One region of the Neobacillus sp. NPDC058068 genome, then DNA from elsewhere that is predicted to be linked to it. Evidence: predicted binding sites of a transcription regulator. Region 1 holds the regulator's gene; each other region holds the start of a gene.
What was found. The regulator Rex, encoded in region 1, represses fermentation and respiration genes when NADH is low (regulators of the CRP and FNR family bind a similar motif). The targets are predictions, from matches to a motif close to TTGTGAAATATTTCACAA.
Positions count from the first base shown of each region.

Region 2: ACFVSW_RS03780 (TIGR04053 family radical SAM/SPASM domain-containing protein) is a predicted target of Rex. The motif match lies at 3,961-3,978, and genes of this name have one in related genera.
Region 3: qoxA (cytochrome aa3 quinol oxidase subunit II) is a predicted target of Rex. The motif match lies at 5,075-5,092, and genes of this name have one in related genera.

Region 1 covers NZ_JBHVSI010000018.1:1,435-8,516, forward strand. The annotation lists gene tsaB (tRNA (adenosine(37)-N6)-threonylcarbamoyltransferase complex dimerization subunit type 1 TsaB) at 1-229, shown strand, start outside; gene rimI (ribosomal protein S18-alanine N-acetyltransferase) at 242-691, shown strand; gene tsaD (tRNA (adenosine(37)-N6)-threonylcarbamoyltransferase complex transferase subunit TsaD) at 688-1,713, shown strand; gene ACFVSW_RS19900 (ABC-F family ATP-binding cassette domain-containing protein) at 2,136-4,055, opposite strand; gene moaC (cyclic pyranopterin monophosphate synthase MoaC) at 4,222-4,716, shown strand; gene ACFVSW_RS19910 (redox-sensing transcriptional repressor Rex) at 4,745-5,398, shown strand; gene ACFVSW_RS19915 (YhbD family protein) at 5,513-6,136, shown strand; gene ACFVSW_RS19920 (polymer-forming cytoskeletal protein) at 6,149-6,871, shown strand; gene ACFVSW_RS19925 (cytoplasmic protein) at 6,887-7,082, shown strand, end outside.
Region 2 covers NZ_JBHVSI010000002.1:302,809-309,890, forward strand. The annotation lists gene ric (iron-sulfur cluster repair di-iron protein) at 1-493, shown strand, start outside; gene moaA (GTP 3',8-cyclase MoaA) at 625-1,641, opposite strand; gene ACFVSW_RS03775 (Crp/Fnr family transcriptional regulator) at 2,003-2,701, shown strand; gene ACFVSW_RS03780 (TIGR04053 family radical SAM/SPASM domain-containing protein) at 2,755-3,879, opposite strand; gene ACFVSW_RS03785 (DsrE family protein) at 4,043-4,381, opposite strand; gene ACFVSW_RS03790 (metal-sulfur cluster assembly factor) at 4,398-4,706, opposite strand; gene ACFVSW_RS03795 (Cof-type HAD-IIB family hydrolase) at 4,931-5,746, shown strand; gene ACFVSW_RS03800 (hypothetical protein) at 5,857-6,009, shown strand; gene ACFVSW_RS03805 (DUF3813 domain-containing protein) at 6,011-6,196, shown strand; gene ACFVSW_RS03810 (YitT family protein) at 6,368-7,082, opposite strand, start outside.
Region 3 covers NZ_JBHVSI010000001.1:7,243-14,324, forward strand. The annotation lists gene ACFVSW_RS00035 (S1 domain-containing RNA-binding protein) at 1-327, opposite strand, end outside; gene guaC (GMP reductase) at 498-1,481, opposite strand; gene ACFVSW_RS00045 (ring-cleaving dioxygenase) at 1,638-2,621, opposite strand; gene ACFVSW_RS00050 (S1C family serine protease) at 2,839-3,657, opposite strand; gene ACFVSW_RS00055 (LLM class flavin-dependent oxidoreductase) at 3,804-4,805, shown strand; gene qoxA (cytochrome aa3 quinol oxidase subunit II) at 5,144-6,061, shown strand; gene qoxB (cytochrome aa3 quinol oxidase subunit I) at 6,119-7,082, shown strand, end outside.

The DNA of each region.
Region 1 (7,082 bases):
ATTTGTCGGGAATGACTTACAAATCCACCGGCCAAGGATTGAGGAACTGCTAGGGTTGAAAGCTACTTTTGCTAGTATCACGGAACATAATCCGCGACCGGCGGAACTTGCATTGTTAGGCAGTGATAAACAAGGAGAAGATATACATTCCTTTGTACCGAATTATATCCGTTTAGCTGAAGCGGAAGCAAAGTGGCTAGAGGCAAAAGGAAAAATTTCAAATGGATAGGATAAGAGAGAAATGGCAGATTCTTACGAGTTTCGTTATATGAGGGAAGAGGATATAGATCAGATAGTAGAAGTTGAGCATGCCTCGTTTACTATGCCTTGGAGCCGGGAGGCATTTTATAATGAATTGCACAATAACAAGTTTGCTGTCTATATCGTTTTAGAGGAAAATAACAAAATCATCGGTTATTGCGGCACGTGGATTGTCATTGATGAGGCACATGTAACGAATGTGGCCGTTTTGCCCGAATATAGAGGAAGAAAATTTGGGGAAGCCTTAATGATGAAACTTATGACTGTTGCCAAAGTGAAGGGGGCAAGAACCATGACACTCGAAGTTAGGGTAACCAATCATACAGCGCAATCCCTTTATCGTAAACTAGGCTTCCAAAATGGCGGGATTAGGAAAAATTATTATGCGGATAATCAGGAAGATGGGTTAGTCATGTGGGTGAATTTATGAAAAATGATCAGTGGATATTAGGAATTGAAACAAGCTGCGATGAAACGGCAGTCGCGATAATAAAAAATGGCCGTGAAATTGCGGCTAATGTAGTGGCATCACAGATTGAGAGCCATAAACGTTTTGGCGGGGTAGTCCCTGAAATTGCTTCACGCCATCATGTGGAACAAATAACAATCGTCATTGAAGAAGCATTGAGTCAAGCGAAGTTAACCTTTGCTGAGCTTGATGCTATAGCTGTTACAGAAGGACCGGGATTGGTTGGTGCCCTTTTAATAGGGGTAAATGCTGCCAAAGCGTTAGCCTTTGCTCATAACAAACCGCTAGTTCCGGTTCATCATATTGCCGGGCATATTTATGCGAACAGGCTGATAACGGAGTTGCAGTTTCCTCTTATAGCTCTAGTGGTCTCAGGAGGGCATACCGAGCTTGTTTATATGAAAGAGCACGGACATTTTGAAGTGATTGGCGAGACGAGGGATGATGCAGCAGGAGAGGCGTATGACAAGGTGGCAAGGACCTTGAATATGCCGTATCCAGGCGGTCCGCATATTGATCGTTTGGCACAGGAGGGAAGCCCGACAATTGATTTACCTCGAGCTTGGTTAGAGGAAGGTTCTTATGATTTTAGTTTCAGCGGCTTAAAGTCAGCTGTCATTAATACGGTCCACAATGCCGAACAGCGCGGCGAAGTGATAGCACCTGAGGACCTTGCCGCCAGCTTTCAAGCAAGTGTGATTGAGGTATTAGTTAAGAAGACGGAAAGAGCCGTAGCTAAGTATGGTGTGAACCAAGTATTAGTCGCTGGCGGTGTTGCGGCAAATAAAGGCCTCAGGGCGGCATTAGAAAAGGCATTCGCGGATAATGACAAGGTAGAATTGGTGATTCCGCCATTATCCTTGTGTACCGATAATGCTGCGATGATTGCCGCTGCCGGAAGTGTGATGTTTGAAAAAGGGATCAGAGCAGGGCTTTCCCTAAATGCAAATCCGGGACTGGATATTGAAATCTATAATGGTTAACCAACTCTTCTGAATAAGAAGAGTTTTTTTTTCGAAAAGGGGGGGAGTGCAGCATAAACGAATCAGTAACGCTATTTACGTCCTTTGTGGATAAGATTTTATAAAAAAAGATAGAAAAAGTAATAAATGTGGATAAGCCTGTGGATTGTGTGGGCAATGTGGATAAAAACGCAACTTATTGTGGATAATGTGGAAAAGCTTATAAAACTCCTGAAATTATTCTGTTTAAAGTGTGAATAAAGTTGTGGAAAAGCGAAGGATTTCTTAAAAATTGTTGATATCCTTTAAAATTTGTTGATATAGTTTCTTTCATTTTCAATTTCAAATTAAAATCTGTCAATAACACACCAGAATTTGCAGATATCATATATATATCCAAAAAAATAATGGTTGAAACCAGACATCCCGCCCGGTTTCAACCATTATTCCGCTAACTCCGCCCATTCCTCCATCAAGTGCTCAAGCTCTGTCTTCGCTTTTTCACTTTTTAGGTTGATTTCCAAAACTTTTTCGTGGTCTTGAAAAATCTCTGGTGCACATAATTGCTGCTCATAATCGCCAATTTGTTCCTCAAGCACTTCGATGCGCAGCTCGATTTCATCTAATTTTCTTTTTCGCTGCCGTTCAAGCTTTTTACTTTCCTTATCCTGTTGATAACTATTTTTCTCGTGCGTTGCGGAATAGGCTGCCTTTTTTGCTAAATCTTCAAGCGCAAGCGCTTCAAGTTCTTTTTGCTCCAGTTTTTTTTCTAGATAATAATCATAATCCCCAAGATATTCACTGCTTCCATTCCCGCTCAGTTCCAGTACCTTTGTAGCGATCCGGTTAATGAAATAGCGATCATGTGAGACAAACAAAATGGTGCCTGGATAATCGATTAAGGCATTCTCCAGCACTTCTTTGCTATCAAGGTCTAAATGGTTAGTTGGCTCGTCCAAAATTAACACATTTGCCTTCTCAAGCATCAGTTTAGCAAGGGCAAGTCGGGCTTTTTCACCGCCGCTTAAGGTAGAAACTATCTTCAGCACATCATCGCCGGAAAATAAGAAATTACCGAGAACCGTCCGGATTTCCTTTTCATTTTTAAGCGGATAATCATCCCAGAGCTCATTCAACACGCGCTTATTGGAGGTTAACTCGGCCTGTTCCTGGTCGTAATACCCAATCGCAAGGTTTGTTCCATATTGAATCGTTCCGGCAAGCGCGGGCAATCGATTGATAATCGTTTTTAACAGTGTTGATTTGCCGATTCCGTTTGGTCCGACAAGGGCAATGCTTTCCCCTTTATAGGCACGGAAGTTGATGTCCTCAGAAATTTTTTCATTGCCGTAACCGACAGCAAGCGAATCCACTGCCAAAACATCATTTCCGCTTTGTTTCTCGATTTCAAACGAGAAGGTAGCGGACTTTTCACCACCTAATGGACGGTCGATAATTTCCATCTTCTCGAGCTTTTTCCGGCGGCTTTGTGCTCGTTTAGTCGTCGAGGCCCGTGCTAAGTTCCGCTGGATAAAGTCCTGAAGATCAGCAACCTCCTGCTGCTGTTTTTCGTAAACCTTCATATCGCGCTCATAATTGGCGGCTTTTTGGTCAAGGTAAGAACTATAGTTGCCCGTAAACCTTTGAATTTGTTTGCGGGATACTTCGTAAACTTGAGTGACTACTTTATCTAAAAAATATCGGTCATGTGAGACAATTAAAATGGCGCCATCGTAACTCTGTAAATATTGCTCAAGCCATGAAAGAGTATCGATGTCGAGATGATTGGTCGGCTCGTCCAAAATTAAGATATCAGGTTTTGTTAATAGTAATTTTCCTAAAGCAAGGCGGGTTTTCTGTCCGCCGCTTAAACTTGAAATCGCAAGCGCGCTTTCGTGGAAACTTAACCCATGGAGCACGGAGCGAATATCTGCTTCGTATTGATAGCCGCCAGTCTCCTTAAATTTCACCTGAAGCTGGTCATATTCCTTAAGAACACGTTCATATCTTTCATTGTCTTCAAACACACCGGGGTCAGCCATCTGTTCCTCAAGCCTGCGAAGCGACTTTTCCATCAATTGAAGCGGTTCGAAGACAGTCAACATTTCTTCCCAAATGGACAAATTCGATTCTAATCCGGTATTTTGCGCTAAATAACCAATGGTTACTTCTTTTGGTTTGATTATATCTCCGCCATCATGTGACAAGTGTCCGGCAATGATCTTTAAAAGCGTCGATTTGCCTGCACCATTGCGGCCAACAAGCGCCACCCGGTCTCGCGTTTGTAATTCTAGCTTAATATTCGATAAAATAAGGTCAGCACCATAATATTTTTGTAGTTGATTGACCTGCAGTAAAATCATTTTCATTCACCTCTTACATACAAATAGTGTACCGTATAACTAGAGTGTCGGCAATAAAGGGCTTTAAGAGCGGGTTTCCTTCAACGAAAAAAATGTTTGAACTAGTTCAAAGTTTCACACACATAATAGGAAAAATAGTGTATGATTTGAGAGGAGGATTTTTTATATGGCAGATTTTACACATTTTAATGAGGAAGGCAGAGCGAAAATGGTCGACGTAAGTGATAAACCAGAAACTGCACGGACCGCTCTGGCACATTCCAGCATAACTGTTAGTAAAGAGATTTATGAAAAGATAACCAATAATGAAATGAAAAAGGGCGATGTGTTAGCTGTGGCCCAGGTAGCAGCTGTTATGGCGGCCAAAAAAACATGGGATCTGATTCCAATGTGTCACCCGATTCCGCTAACAGGAGTGAACATTTCTTTCTCATGGGAAGCGGATCAGAAAGAGAACTATCACCTGCAAATTGCGGCAGCAGTCAAAACAAAAGGGAACACAGGTGTGGAAATGGAAGCGTTAACAGCAGCCGCAGCTTGTGCCTTAACCGTTTATGATATGTGTAAAGCAGTGGACAAAGGGATGGTCATCGGACCGACCTATTTAGTCGAGAAAACGGGCGGTAAAAACGGGGATTATAAACGAACCGATGAAATTTAACTAAATCATTCAAGGGGTGTGGGAGATTATGGGTAATGAAACAATGAAAATACCACAGGCGACAGCAAAACGGCTGCCCCTCTACTATCGATTTTTAAAAAACCTTCATTCTTCCGGTAAACAAAGGGTTTCTTCAGCAGAACTGAGCGAAGCAGTGAAAGTGGACTCGGCAACCATTCGCAGGGATTTTTCCTATTTTGGTGCCTTAGGCAAAAAGGGCTACGGTTATAACGTCAATTATTTATTAACCTTCTTCCGCAAAACCTTAGATCAAGATGAACTAACAAAGGTGGCCTTAATTGGGGTCGGTAATCTTGGTACTGCCTTTTTAAACTATAATTTTTTAAAAAACAATAACACAAAAATAGAATTTGCCTTTGATGTCGATCCGAATAAAATGGGAACGAAGATTCGTGAGGTACCGGTCTACCATCTTGATGAATTGGAGAACGTCCTAGCCAATGAAAATATATCGGTAGCGATTCTAACCGTTCCCGCGCAGGTCGCTCAGCAGATTACCGATCGACTTGTGAAGGCTGATGTGAAAGGGATATTAAATTTTACGCCAGCACGGTTAAATGTTCCTCCTTCCATTCGGGTCCACCATATCGATTTAGCAGTAGAGCTGCAATCATTAATTTACTTTTTAAAGCACTATCCGACCGCAGAGCTAGAAGAATAATATGTTTAAGGGTTTTTCACGAGCATAAACTTGTGGAAAGCCCTTTTTTATTTTTCCCGCTTTACATGCGTAACAGTGTTATGTTACATTATAAAACAGAAAGGGGTTTTCAACATGAGCGAGGAGTTAATTTCTAAGAAGGATTTATTAGATCTAGCAGGGATTTCGTACGGACAGCTGTATCGGTGGAAGCGGAAGGATTTGATTCCTGAAGAATGGTTTATTCGAAAATCGACATTTACCGGTCAGGAAACCTTTTTTCCAAAAGAAAAGATTTTAGATAGAATCGATAAAATCCAAACGATGAAGGAAAATCTTTCGTTAGATGAACTGGCCGATATGTTTTCGCCGAATATTAGTGATTTGCAATTGGAAAAGGATGATTTAATCAAACGTAACATTGTTTCTGCTGCAGTGATGAATTTTTACCTAGAGAATGATAAGAGCGGTCTTACATTTCATTTTCCAAGAATTCTTGAAGTATATGTGTTAGAAAAGCTGCTTCAGTCGGGTGAAATTAATTTGGATGAGGGGAAAATGGTCTTACAAGTATTAAAGGATAATGCGCCACTTATCAAACAAAAAAGCTGTGAATTGGTGATTGCCCGAAAGCTTGGGGTATCTTCGTGCCTATTATTAATTAATGCAGAAGCCGTTCATTTTGAACCGGGAACGAAAATGGTAGTGTCACTGTCACTAATGACTTGTATGGAAGAGATTAAGTCGAAATTATTATAAAGGAGAATGGCAATGGAATTAAAGAATAGAGGAGATTTGGTCATTAATGGGGTTGGGGCATCTAATGGCGGGAAATTCCAGCTTGTTACATTGAATGGACATGGAACGGTTAACAGTGATTTAGAGTGTAGTGACTTTGAATGCAATGGTTCAGGTACGGTCAAAGGCGATGTGAAAGCAAATACAGCTAAAATAAGTGGAAATGCGAGTTTTAAAGGAACGATCGATAGCCAACAGGTTACGGTGGAAGGAACAGCAAAAATTGAGAAAAACCTGTATGCGAAACATCTCTATGTTTCAGGCAAAGCCTCTGTTGGCGGCAAAGTTAAAAGTGAGGAAATAAACTGTCATGGGATTTTATCGGTGGGTGAAGATTGTGAAGCTGAAATTTTTAAAGGAAAATATCGCTTTACGATTGGCGGCCTGTTAAATGCTGATCAAGTTGATGTTGAGATATACGGAGAATGTAAGGCGAAAGAAATTGGCGGACAGACGATAACCGTAAAACAACATAAAGGGTCGTTCATCGGCACGTTATTCAAGCCCTTTTTTAAAACGCAACTGGAAACGGACTTAATTGAAGGGGACATTATTGAACTTGAAAATACGATCGCAAAAGTGGTCCGCGGCAATCAGGTAAAGATTGGACCTAATTGTCAAATTGGCGCAGTTGAATACACGGAAGAATATTCACAGGATAGAAATGCCGTAGTTGGTGAGTCAAAAAAGGTTTAAGAGGAGGAGAAGGTAATGGGAAAAAGCGAAAATCTAATTATTAATGGATCGGGAAGCTATCCTGGGGGCCATTACGATAAAGTCAGCATTAGAGGAGAAGGGACAATTGTAAATGATGTTGATTGTTCCGATTTCCATGTTTACGGAACAAGTGAAGCGGTCGAAAATGCTACTGTTGGCTCCGTGAAAATTATTGGTGAGGCAGAATTTA
Region 2 (7,082 bases), on a different contig from region 1:
GAAAGATGTAGATGTCTGGACTAATTCTGACTCCAATACGATTATCGATCATGTGATTACAAATTACCATCGGGTATCTGAAGAAGAATTAGCTGCGCTTAGCCCATACGTAACAAAAGTTTCACGGGTACATGGCAACAATCATCCAGAGCTAATTAAAGTATATGAACTCTTCTATGAATTCAAAAAGGAATTAATCGAGCATATGGCAAAAGAAGAAGCAATAGTCTTCCCATTAATTAGGCAGCTTGCAGACGGAACAGTTGAAAACCGTGCAGAAGCAATCGCGATGATTGTTGAACTTGAGAAAGAGCATGATCATGCTGGTGAAATTTTACGCCAAATCCTTGCCGTAACATCTGATTATGAACTTCCACTTGACGCTTGCGGAACCTATCGATTAGTCTATGCCCGTTTAGAAGCACTAGAAGGATTAACCTTCATGCATGTGCATCTTGAAAACAATATTTTATTCCCAAGATATCTTTCTTAATAATTAACAGCCCGCTAATATTTAAGCGGGCTGTTATTTTAGCCGATAGGAAAGTATAACTTTCCTATCAGGCATAAGTGCAACTACGCCTCTGTCTTCGCCCTACGGGCTCGACAGTCGGCGAGTTTTCTTTATCCACCAATATAGGACATTTCAATTTTCTTACGGTTTTTATTTGTCTCAGCTGTTCTTTCGTCGGAATATCGGTCATCACGGCCATTCCAAATGGCTGTAATGCGCGCAACGATTTCTTCGTCAGTGGCTCCATTTCTCATGAAATTACGAATATCGTGACCATTTCCATTAAATAAACAAGTAAAAATTTGTCCATTTGCGGAAAGCCGGGAACGGGTACAGCTTGTGCAGAACGATTCTGAGACGGAAGTAATAAACCCTACATTCACGTCCGCATCCTTATAGCGGTAAAGCTTTGCCACCTCGCCATAGTAAGCCGGATCAACTGGCTCCAGTTCAAATTGTTCTTTTAATAAATGATAAATCTGCTTTTTCGTAATCACATCATCCATTTTCCAGCCGTTTGTCGAGCCGACATCCATGAATTCAATATAACGAAGCTCGAGGCCATGATTTTTACAGTATTCTGCCATCGGAATAATTTCTGAATCATTTAGACCCTTTTTTACCACCATATTGATTTTGACCCCAAGGCCTGCCTGTTTCGCCGCATCAATACCCTCAAGTACGGGCCCAGTTCCAACACCGCGCCCGTTAATTTTCCCAAATAACTCATCATTTAAGGTATCGAGGCTTACATTTACCCTTTTTAGACCTGCCTCTTTTAAATCCTTTGCCAATTTGGGGAGCAGTACACCATTTGTTGTTAAGCCGATGTCACTTAAACCTTCAATGGCAGACAGCTTTTTAACAAGAATTGGCATATCTTTTCGTAAAAGAGGTTCGCCTCCGGTTAAGCGGATTTTTTCCACACCTATGCTGACAAAGATTTTGGCCAGCCGTTCAATTTCTTCATACGTCAGTAACGCGCTTCGCGGCAGGAATTCAAAATCCGGCCCAAATTGTTCAGCTGGCATACAGTACTGGCAGCGAAAATTACAGCGGTCAATCACTGAGATTCTTAAGTCACGTAATGGTCTATTTAATTTATCTTTAATAATGGTTTTTTCCATTTATATCAACTCCATTATTTTAAGAAGCTATTTTTTATTAGTGTACCAATGTATTAGAAAAATGGCAGTTACTTTATTCACTATCATAATACCTTTTAATCTTATGTTAATCTTAACAGATGTACACAAATGATTAAATGCTTGTTTGTGGATACATCTTTTTTTACCCTAATTTGATTCGACTTACACTCCAAATCATATAATCACAATTAAATTTAAAAAATCCGCATAAGTTTTCACTATATTGTCATTGTTTACTTCTTTTTAATGGCCAGTCTTGAGCTAAACTAATACTAAAGAATCTAATAAAAATTGATCAAAAAATAGATTGGCTTATAAATAGAATTTAGAGGTGATTCATATGACGATGACAATGAAACCAACCCATTCGATTGAAATAAAAGAATTGCTTAAATTTGCTGATCGGAAATTTAGAAGTGAACGAGGAAGCTTCCTATTTCAAGAGGGCATGCTGGCGGAAGAGCTTTACATTATCGTTTCCGGCAAAATTCAAATCAGCAAAATCACTTCAGACGGCCGTGAGCTTTCCTTAAGAATTTGCGGGGAAAACGATATTTGCGGCGAATTAACCCTTTTTACTGACAACCCAAGGTATTTATTAAGTGCCAAGGTTCTCGAAGAAGGAGAAATTGTCGCGATTAAAAAAGAAGTGATTGAAAGTGAAATATTTCAAAATAGTAAGCTAGCGTTTGAATTTATGAAATGGATGAGCGACCATTTCCGAAAAACACAGACGAAATTTCGCGATCTAGTCTTAAATGGAAAACGCGGTGCCCTATTCTCAACACTTATTCGGATGTCTAATAGTTATGGAATCCCAAAAAACAACGAAATTTTAATCGACTTACCGTTAACCAATCAAGAACTCGCAAACTTCTGCGGCACCTCTCGGGAAAGTACAAACCGCATTCTTAGTGATTTAAAGCGTGATAAAATTATTTCTGTAAAAAAAGGAAAAATATCGATATTAGATTTACAATACTTAAAGGACGAAATTGGCTGTGAAAATTGTTCAGCGGTTTACTGTAATATAGAATAAAATTAGTATTGTTTACGAGGCTGTCTCAATAATATTGAGGCAGCCTCCTGTTTTTATTGCGCTTGTTTCTCTCTTAATGATTTTGGAATATAGACACAGAATGGTTCGCTTTCAAGGTAGTCACCGGTCATCGCATATGCACGCGATCTTGAACCGCCGCATACATAGCGGAATTCACATACGCCGCATTTGCCTTTATAAAGATCTGGATTTCTTAACGATTGGAATATTGGTGACTCACGGTATATTTCAGCTAAAGGAGTTTCACGGACATTACCAGCCTTTACAGGTAATAACCCGCTTGGGTAGACATCCCCAATATGTGAAATAAATACAAAACCGTTTCCGTCATTAACGCCCTTCGGCGCTCGTCCAAGTCCGTCGATTGATCCTGTTAGCCCTTTTTCCGTAAAGGCACTTAAATAATCAATTTCATCTGCGGTTTCCTTCGCTTCGCGCATTTTTTGCTGAATTACAACACGGCGATAATGCATTGCTTCTGTTGTTTTAATATCAAAGGATACACGCTTGCTTAGATCATAAAGCCATCTGAAAACTTTTTCGTGTTCAACTGGAGAAATCATATCAGAGACCTGGCCTCTTCCTGTTGGAACTAGGAAAAAGACACTCCACAAGACACAGTTCAAATCTTCAACCATCTTTGCCATTTCTTCTAAATATTCAATATTGTATCTGGAAATAACCGTATTAATCTGAATCGGTAATCCCACTTCATGCAAATATTTAATTTTTTCCATGGTGAGATCGAATGAACCAGCCGTGCCGCGGAAATGGTCATGAACCTCTGCTGTTGGACCGTCAATACTAAATGCCCAACGGGAAAGCCCCACTTCCTTCGCCTTTTCAATTGCTTCTTTGGTAACATTCGGTGTCGCACTTGGTGTCATCGATACACGGACGCCTTTTTCAACTGCATATTTTGCAATTTCAAAAACATCTTCCCGCATAAGCGGATCTCCGCCCGTAAATACAAGGATTGGGTTGTTCATGTCATATATTTGATCAATTAAATGTTTACCTTCTTCAAACGACAACTCACGAGGATCCCTTTTATACTGGGCATCAGCTCGGCAATGCAAGCACTTTAACTGACATGCGCGTGTAAGCTCCCAAATTACGATAAAAGGATCTTTATTAAAATCTCGACTAAAAGCCATATGAAACGCCTCCCGAAAACAGCTATTTCAAACTCAAACAGCCTTAATACCTTGTATTATAAAGGTGTTTATAGTTGAAAAAAGTGAACTTTCTCACATCCTGCACGCTTTATATGTCCGTTTTGTGAATGCAAAAAAAAACAGCGGAGAATCTCTGCTGTTTTTAAGAAATGGTTAATACTTCATATTTAGCAGCAAGGTCAATAAAATCAGCCATTCCGCTGATTTTGCCAACTGTTAATTTTTCACTTACTCCATAATGGTCAGCGCATGTTTTACAGGCAAAAATTTCTGTGCCCCTGTCTTCTAATTCTTTCAAATGAACGGATACAAACGAATCCTCGGTCATCGTCAGCACGCCGCTGTTCATACAAAAAACTGCGGCAGGAAGCTCATCCTTTTGCTTCACAATCGTAAAAAATGTTTCAAGAATAGTTTCACCAAGTACTTGGTCTCCCCGTCCGAGCTGATTCGAGCTTACTAAAATGATTTTATTTTTCATATTGGTTCACTGCCCCTTAACGAATGCCTAAGGCAATTTTCGCATAACGTGACATCATCTCTTTGTTCCATGGCGGATTCCAAACAATATTTACTTCTGTGTCTTTAACCTCAGGGATATCTGCCAGAGCTCTCTTTACTTGATCGACAATCGTTCCCGCAAGCGGGCAGCCCATTGAGGTTAATGTCATCGAAACCGTTACTAGCCCTTCATCATCCATTTCAACATCATAGACTAAACCTAAATTAACAATATCTACGCCAAGCTCAGGGTCAATAACTAACTCCATTGCGCCCATAATATTTTCTTTTAATTCTTCATTCATTTCCATTCACTCCTATATATTGATATTATCTAGTATAAATAAAATTAGTATATCTGTTTTCTAAAGCTTTTGATGTGAATTTTTTTACAGGTTAGCTATAAAATTGTTAACATGGTAAGTATAGAGAAAATAATTCCCCATAATATTAGTGTATCATGGAGACAAACATTTTCCTAAAGCGACGCATTGATTGATAAAAATTGATAGTAAGAAGGGGACCCCATATGACAGAGAGACATTTAATCGCATTAGACCTTGACGGGACGTTATTAAAAGATGATAAAACAATTTCCGCCAAAACAAAGGAAATCATAAATAAAGCAAGAGAAGATGGACACATCGTTATGATTGCCACGGGAAGGCCTTATCGTTCCAGCGAAATGTATTATCGCGAGCTGGATTTGGACACGCCGATTGTCAATTTTAACGGGGCATTTATGCACCATCCGCGAAACCCTAATTGGGGCTATTTTCACGAGCCTCTTGATGTAAAGGTAGCAAAAGATATCGTTGAAGCCTGCAGAAGCTTTCAGTTTCATAATATTATTGCCGAAGTGATTGATGATGTCTATTTCCATTATCACGATGAAAAGCTTTTAGATATTTTTAGCTATGGCAACCCCAAAATTACTACAGGGGATTTGGCTAATTTTTTGCAGGATGCTCCAACAAGCATGCTGATCCATACCGAGGAAGATCAGTTAAAAACGATTCGTGACCATTTATCTGCGGTGCATGCCGAAGTAATTGACCATCGCAGCTGGGCAGCTCCATGGCATGTAATTGAAATCATTAAGGTCGGTTTAAACAAGGCAGTGGGTCTAAAAAAGGCTTCTGAATATTTTGGCATTCCAGCTGAAAGAATTGTCGCATTTGGTGATGAAGATAATGATCTGGAAATGCTTGAATATGCCGGTCGCGGGATTGCTATGGGAAATGCGATTGATCAGGTGAAAAGTATTGCCAATGAAGTCACGTTAACGAATGAAGAGGATGGCGTTGGACAATATTTGGCGGAATTGTTAAATATTAAATTATAAAGCGGAAGTGTACGTCTCTCTAAATGAATCCAGCCATTTTGGAGCATACTATTATGTGAGACAGCGCTGCTGTTTCAATACGAGCTTCTTAGCATATTGGAGGGATTCGAATGGGTAAATCAAACAAATCAAAACGCTTTGTCCAGCAAGGAAAGGATACCGTTACCAAGCATGCCGAACGTATTCCTTATCACATGACCTACGCTGAAGCAGAAGCTCAGAAAATGGCCAATGTGCATGAATCCTCGCTGGGAGGAATTTAACATGGGAAACCAATTGTTCCAGGAAGCACGGAGATTTGTTGAGATGGCGAAATCCGCTAACCCTGCTGACCTTGATTCTGCTGCCGCTAAGGCAAAGAATGCACTTCGTTCTGCCTATGCCAATTCGACCGTGGCAGAGCAAGCCCAGCTCCAACAAATGCAGCAAGAGCTTGAACAGATTCAATAGCAGGAAAAGCGGAAGCACCATAAACAAGGCGCTTCCGCTTTTCTGTTTTGTCTAGCTGCAGCGCCTAGCCCCTCGAGGTCATAAGCCAATCCGGCAAGAAGGTTAAAAAACAACCTTCTCACCGGCTCGTCTTATGCTTGTCGGGGCTGACCAAGGCGCTTCCGCTTTCTGTTATTCTCTTCGAAAAAAGCCATACACTGCGGCTGTTTGGACGATATTAGTAAATGCATGGGGGTCTACATCCTTAATGATTTTCTCCAAATCATATAGTTCATAGCGGGTAATGACAATCATCAACATATCTTTTGGTTCATTGGAGAACGCTCCTCTCGCAGGAAGCATTGTAATCCCTCTAACAAGTGATGCATGAATCGCCTGTTTTAGTTCCTCCGCATTTTTGGTAATAATCATCGCTGTTAGTTTTGCGTGCCTAGTATGGATGGCATCAATTACTCTTGTCGAGGCATATAAAACAACAAGTGTGTAAAGAGCTTTCTCCCATCCATATAGATACCCAGCAGTCATTACTATAATCGCGTTTAAGACAAACATATAAGGCCCTACCGGTTTATCCTTCATCCTTGATAAAACCATAGCGATGATATCGACACCGCCTGTGGATGCTCCCCATTTCAAGGTAATTCCAACCCCAATAGCTTGAATGACACCACCAAATACAGCATTAAGTAAAATATCTTGTGAAAATTTGTAGACTGGGATTATTGTGAGAAATAAAGATGAAAGCACAACACTTATAAAACTATAAAATGTAAAAGATTTACCTACCTTCTTCCAACCGAGAATGGCTACAGGTATATTTAGCACAAGTAATAAAAAGCCCATCGATACATGGATTGGTGAATAATCACTAAGCACCTTCGAAAGT
Region 3 (7,082 bases), on a different contig from region 1:
GAAACTTCCTTTTGAACGGAAGTCTTTTGAACGACTATCCACTCTTCCTTGCCGCGGCGGGCGTTGTGAATAAGAAGAGGGTTGTCCCTCTGGTCGATCTATTGCTTTTTTTATCGATAAGGCAGTTTTTCCGTCTTTCTCACTAATCACCTTTACTTCAATCAGATCGCCAATCTTGAGATGGTCATTAACATCTTTTACATAGCTTTCTGCAACCTCACTGATATGGACAAGACCTGTGGAGCCTCCTGGTAATTCAACGAACGCTCCAAAATTAGTGATTCCTGTTACTTTTCCTTGGACTTTACTGCCGACTTCTACTGACATATTATTATTGTTCCCCCTCAATAAAGTTAACAACTTATAATTATAACAAACTTTTTAAAAAAATCAATTCCACTATTTATGATTAAAATGGAATATCGTCTGTATTGTTCAGAAAGCAAAAAGATGAGCAGGTACCAAAGTACCGCTCATCTAGTTAAAATTTATGATTATTAATATATCTTATCCCCGTTAAAGATGGAATTCTTTACCACGACATAATCAACATTACGGATGGATTCTAATTTGTTTCCTCCAGCATAAGAAATAGAGGATTGCAAATCTTGTTCCATTTCAATCAAAGTATCGATTAAAGAACCCCTGTACTCGACAAACATTTTTTTGCCTTCAACATTTTTCTTTTCACCTTTTTGAAATTCCGATGCCGAACCAAAGTATTCTTTGTAAAGCTTGCCATCTTTCTCAACGGTTTCTCCTGGTGACTCTTCATGTCCAGCAAATAAGGATCCAATCATGACCATCGCGGCACCAAATCTGACGGATTTAGCGATATCACCATGGGTCCGAATCCCGCCGTCAGCAATAACAGGCTTACTTGCTGCCTTGGCACACCAACGCAGTGCTGCCAATTGCCAGCCGCCTGTTCCAAAGCCAGTTTTAATCTTGGTGATACATACTTTTCCAGGTCCAATGCCCACTTTGGTTGCATCTGCACCGGCATGTTCTAATTCTCTTACTGCCTCAGGAGTTCCGACATTTCCAGCAATAACAAAGCTTTGCGGTAAATGCTTCTTAATATGCTTAATCATCTCAATCACAGCGTTGGAATGACCATGTGCGATATCAATGGTAATGAACTCAGGCGAAAGTTGTTCCTCTGCTAATTGCTGGACGAATAGATATTCTTCCTCTTTGACGCCAACACTTATCGAGGCAATTAATCCGCGGGATTTCATATCTTTAATAAAAGCTATGCGCTTTTCTGGTTCAAAACGATGCATCACATAGAAGTAGCCATTTTCCGCTAAATAAACCGATATCTTTTCGTCGATGATTGTCTGCATATTGGCAGGCACAACGGGTAATTTAAATTTATGGCCGCCCAATGTTACAGTTGTATCACACTCAGATCGGCTATTTACTATACATTTTGCTGGAATCAACTGAATATCTTCGTAATCAAATACATTTTCCATAAATCGCACCCCTAAACACGAATATTTAAGTAATTTATAATAAAAACGTTCGTACATTGGTAATGTACATTATTTTTAAAAGGATGTCAAAGAAAAAAGGGGGGAGGAGACAAAATAAAAAAGCCCAGTGGGCTTTTTTATTTGGATTGACAAAGGTTAATTGTATTCTTTCACTAATTCTTTTGTACTTCTTACGGTATCAATCGGGCGAACAAATTTCTCAATTTGATTTCGTTTTGGTTCTAAGAATGGAGGCAGTGATAATTTTTCTCCGAGTGTTTCATACGGTTCATCTCCCATAAATCCGGGTCCGTCTGTCGCAAATTCAAATAAAATTTGCGGTGCCACTCTAACATATAATGACCCGAAGAAGAAACGGTCAATAAATCCAGAGGTACCAAACCCGAAGCCTTCAATCCGTTTCATCCATTCTTCCAAAACAGTACGGTCTTCCACACGGAAGGCAGCATGGTGAACGGTACCAAAACCTTGTTGGGAGGGAGGAAGAACCGTATTATATTCGACCACTACTTGGGCTCCATTGCCGCCTTCACCGACTTCAAATAAATGAAAAGAACCTTCGTGACCAATTTCTTTAAATAACAGAACTTTTTCCATCATTTCTTTAAAGTAATCAAAGTTTGCCACGCGAACAAAGATGGGTCCTAATCCAGTTATTGCAAATTCTAATGGAATCGGTCCTTTTTGCCATGGCGTACCGCTCACAACCCCTTGATTATTTTCATCTGAAATCAATTGGTATTGTTGGTCATCAAAATCGACAAAAGACAGCGTCTTTTTACCAAATTGTTCTTTGATACCTGTATGCTTGATTTCTAAACGATCAAAGCGTTTTAGCCAATATTCGATGGCAGCATCACTTGGTACACGGAAAGAAGTTTTTGAAATCTCGTTCGTCCCATGTACACCTTTAGGAATTCCGGGGAAATCAAAGAAAGTCATATCAGTACCAGGGCTGCCAGCATCATCGGCAAAAAATAAATGATAGGTCTGAATGTCATCTTGATTGACCGTTTTCTTTACTAAACGCATCCCTAAAACATAGGTGAAAAATTGATAATTCTTTTCTGCGCTGCTGGTAATCGCTGTAACATGGTGAATTCCTTTTAGTCCGTTCATTTTATCTCCTCCAACAAATCTCAATTTATGTGTATTTATATGATTCCATTTGTGCCTGTTCACTACTCAGGAAATAGGGAATCTAGGACCAATGCAGTTAATAAATTCGCATAAGCAACTGCCTTGATTTCAAATATCTTTAATTCGAGATAAATAATATCATGGTTTATGATTAATGTCAATGGATAGGAGGGGACAAGGTGCCTGTCCCCCTCCATCAGTTGATTTCATCCAGGATTGTCTGTATGTAAAAGGAAGGTATTGCAGCCCCAAGAGTTTCTTTTGTTTCAATATTAGGGTCCTGTATCGTGGCGAAGATGACACCAATTACTTCTCCATTTTGATTTATTACTGGACTTCCACTATTGCCTTTATAGATGGGTGCCTTAATCATCATAACCGGAGCATCCAAGTCTTTTAACAGGACTTTACCGACAATCGTGCCTTCATTCGCTATTTGGGTAAAGGCTAGCGGGTTGCCAATAAAGGTAATTTTCTCGCCTTTCCGCTGCTCCCACTCTTTTTCAACGGCAAGCGGCAGAACGGGGAGGTTTTTCGCCTCGATATCAACAATCGCAAGATCAAATTCTGGATGTTTTGCGATGACCTTTCCAACAAAGGATTCCCCTGTACTTAAATGTACGTTTACTCTTTCTGTATTTTCAACCACATGTGCATTTGTCACGATTAACCCATTGGAAGCGATAGTAAAGCCTGTGCCTTTTATCCCATTCCATTCAAGGGTTACAACAGATTTCTTGTATTCCCTTACTTCTGTTTTTTTCGAAAGCCTATTTGACACCTCAATAAAACGGATTGCCGGGAGATTAAAGACATCAAACCACATCCCTAATCCACTTATTAATAAAGCAAACACGAGTAGTGAACTAATTATTTTAGCGATTACTCTTTTCCGCCTTTTTCTTTGTGCTTTTTCTTTCTCCCATTCTTGAGGCTCTTCACCTGCAAAGAAGGCTTCCCAATCCATTTCTTCATCCAGCTGTTCTTGGTTATAATCCTTATTTTCCTTCTCCATTTATTACACCTCATAAGATGGTTGTATATTCCTATTGTATCAGTTTTGATAAATGATTTAGCTTATTTAAGCATTTAAGTTTGTTTCTTATATTTCAATTGATACTATAGATAGTAGTAATCTTTTTTATGAAAGGACAAATCTAAATGGCAAACATTCAAATACCAGTATCTGTCTTAAATCTAGCCCCGATAAGGGAGGGACAGACCTCTAAGCAAGCCATTGAGGCAATGGTGGAGCTTGCGCAAGCAGCGGAAAAAATGGGGTATCAACGGTATTGGATTGCGGAACATCATAACTCTCCGACGCTCGTCAGTTCAGCAACGTCAATCTTGATTAAACATACATTAGAGCATACCAATCACATTCGTGTGGGATCTGGCGGGATTATGCTTCCTAACCATTCTCCGTTAGTGGTAGCTGAACAATTCGGAACGATGGCCACGATTTATCCGAATCGCGTGGACCTAGGTCTGGGCCGCGCACCTGGCACCGATATGATGACAGCCAATGCCCTAAGACGCTCGAAAAATGATTCTGTTTATACATTTCCAGATGATGTTAAGTCATTACTTACCTATTTTGGTCCTGAAGAACAGCAAAGTTATGTGAGAGCCTATCCAGGTGCAGGCACAAATATTCCGATTTATATCCTTGGATCTTCCACGGATTCCGCTTATTTGGCAGCAAAAATGGGTCTTCCCTATGTATTTGCCGCCCATTTTGCACCAAGATTCATGGAAGAAGCGATTTCGATTTATCGTGACCGCTTCCAGCCGTCAGAGTATTTGGACAAACCATATATGATGGTTTGTTTAAATGTCATTGCAGCGGAAACAGATGAAGAAGCCAATTGGTTATCAACAACGAAGCACCAATTTTTCCTGAATGTGGTACGTGGTTCGCGGAATCCGTTACAGCCGCCCGTTGAAAACATGGATGTGCTTTGGAATCCAATGGAAAAAGAAATGGCCGCATCGATGTCAAGTGTGACATTATTGGGAAGCAAAGAGACAGTCAAACAACAGTTGAGCCGTTTTCAAGAAAAATATAACGTAGATGAAATCATGGCTGTGTCCTATATTTACGATCCTAATAAACAAAAACGTTCGTATGAAATTCTGAAAGAAGTGGTAGATGGAAAATGATGAAATAATAATTACCCACTGTTGAAGGAGAAAAAAGTGTCAGGCACCATCCGAAAATTGGATGGTGCCTTTGTTATTGTTATCCTGATATTAGCCATCCTTTTCGTAGTTTATCGAATACCAAAACTCTCTATGATAGTAAATTTTCATTCAAAAAGCTAATGATTTGCCCAATAATTCTATTCTGAAAAGGTGAATATGAACATTCAGTGACACATTTCATTTGGAGGTGTCCTTTCTAACGATTTGGTATTAAGATATATTCAAGAGTGTGATTTATATCACATATTAATCTAAAAAAGGTTTTCTAGAATAATAGAAAGGGGAATTACTAAAAAATGAAATGGGCTTTATTGTCACTTCTTTTTACTATAGCCACTGTGCTAACGGGTTGTGAACCGTTAAAGGTTTTGGACCCTAAAGGACCGCAGGCAGCCACACAATCCAAGGACATTATGCTGTCAATCGGAATTATGTCGATTATTGTTCTGGCCGTTTTTGGTATCCTGATATTTATGCTGACAAAATATCGTGCATCGAAACAAAGTAAAGATTATGAGCCTCCCCATATTGAAGGGAGTTTGCTGGTTGAAACCATTTGTGTGGGAATTCCAGTACTAATTGTCATTTTCCTCTCAATTGTATCTGTTCAAAGTAACTATAAAGTTGAAGCGAAACCGGCGGGGTATGGTGATAAAGAACCATTAATAATTTACGCATCCTCCTCAAATTGGAAATGGCATTTTAGTTATCCGGAAGAAAACATTGAAACAGTTAATTATTTGTATATTCCAACAGACCGTCCAATTGAATTTAAACTTTATTCATATGGTCCCATCACTAGTTTCTGGATACCACAGCTTGGCGGACAAAAATATGCCATGTCTGACATGGTCAACACGCTGCACTTAGCAGCGGATGTTCCAGGTGAATACATGGGACGTAATGCGAACTTTAGCGGGAAGGGCTTCGCTGAAAATACATTTAATGTAAAGGCAATGCCTGAGACTGAATTTGATAAATGGGTTAAAGAGGTTAAGAAAACCGCAAAACCTCTGACAGAAGACAAATTTACCGAATTACTTAAACCTGGTCACCTGGGGCAGTCCACGTACACTGGAACCCATTTAGGATTTTTGCCGCCGCCTGAAGGTGAACATGGTGGACACAATCATGGTTCAGGTCATTCTATGAACATGGAAAAAGATGAAAAAGCAAGTGAAACTAGTTCAGAATCAGAACATCATCACCATTAATAGTTTTAAAGTTTGAAACGTTTGGAAAAAAATTCTCCTGAAAGGAGTCAAATTAGTATGGATTTCTTTGATCGCTTTGCCATCCCAAATCCAAGTCCTGTGATTTATGCCTCGATGGTTGCTATTGGTCTAACAGTTATCGCCATCATCGCCGGGATAACTTATTTTAAAAAGTGGGGTTATCTATGGCAAGAATGGTTAACAACAGTTGACCATAAACGGATTGGGATTATGTATTTAATCTCTGCACTTCTAATGTTATTCCGGGGTGGGGTGGACGCAATTATGATGCGGGCACAGCTGGCTGTTCCTGATAACAAACTGCTAGATGCTCAGCACTATAATGAAATTTTCACTACACACGGAGTCGTCATGATTATTTTTATGGCGATGCCATTTATTATGGCATTAATGAACTTTGTTGTGCCATTACAAATAGGGGCGCGCGACGTAGCGTTCCCGCGTTTAAATGCCTTAAGCTTCTGGTTGTTTTTTATGGGTGCCATGCTCTTCAACATTTCTTTTGTTATCGGAGGCTCACCTGACGCCGGATGGACTTCGTATTTCCCGCTGGCAGGTACCGATTTTAGTGAATCGGTAGGGACGAATTATTATATGATTGCAATTCAAATTGCCGGTATCGGGACCTTAATGACTGGGATCAATTTTATCACGACCATTCTAAAAATGAGAGCACCAGGGATGACATTGATGAAAATGCCGATGTTCACGTGGGCTTCATTAGTAACGAATGCGATCATCGTTTTTGCGTTCCCAGTATTAACCGTATTACTTGCAATGGGAACCATGGATCGTTTATTTGGAACGCATTTCTTTACCACGACGAATGGCGGCATGGATATGCTTTGGGCGAACTTCTTCTGGGTTTGGGGACATCCCGAGGTGTATATCTTAATTTTACCGGCATTCGGGATTTACAGTGAGGTTATTTCAACCTTTGCTCGTAGAAATCTTTATGGATATAAATCAATGGTCGGCTCAATGGTGATCATTTCCCTAT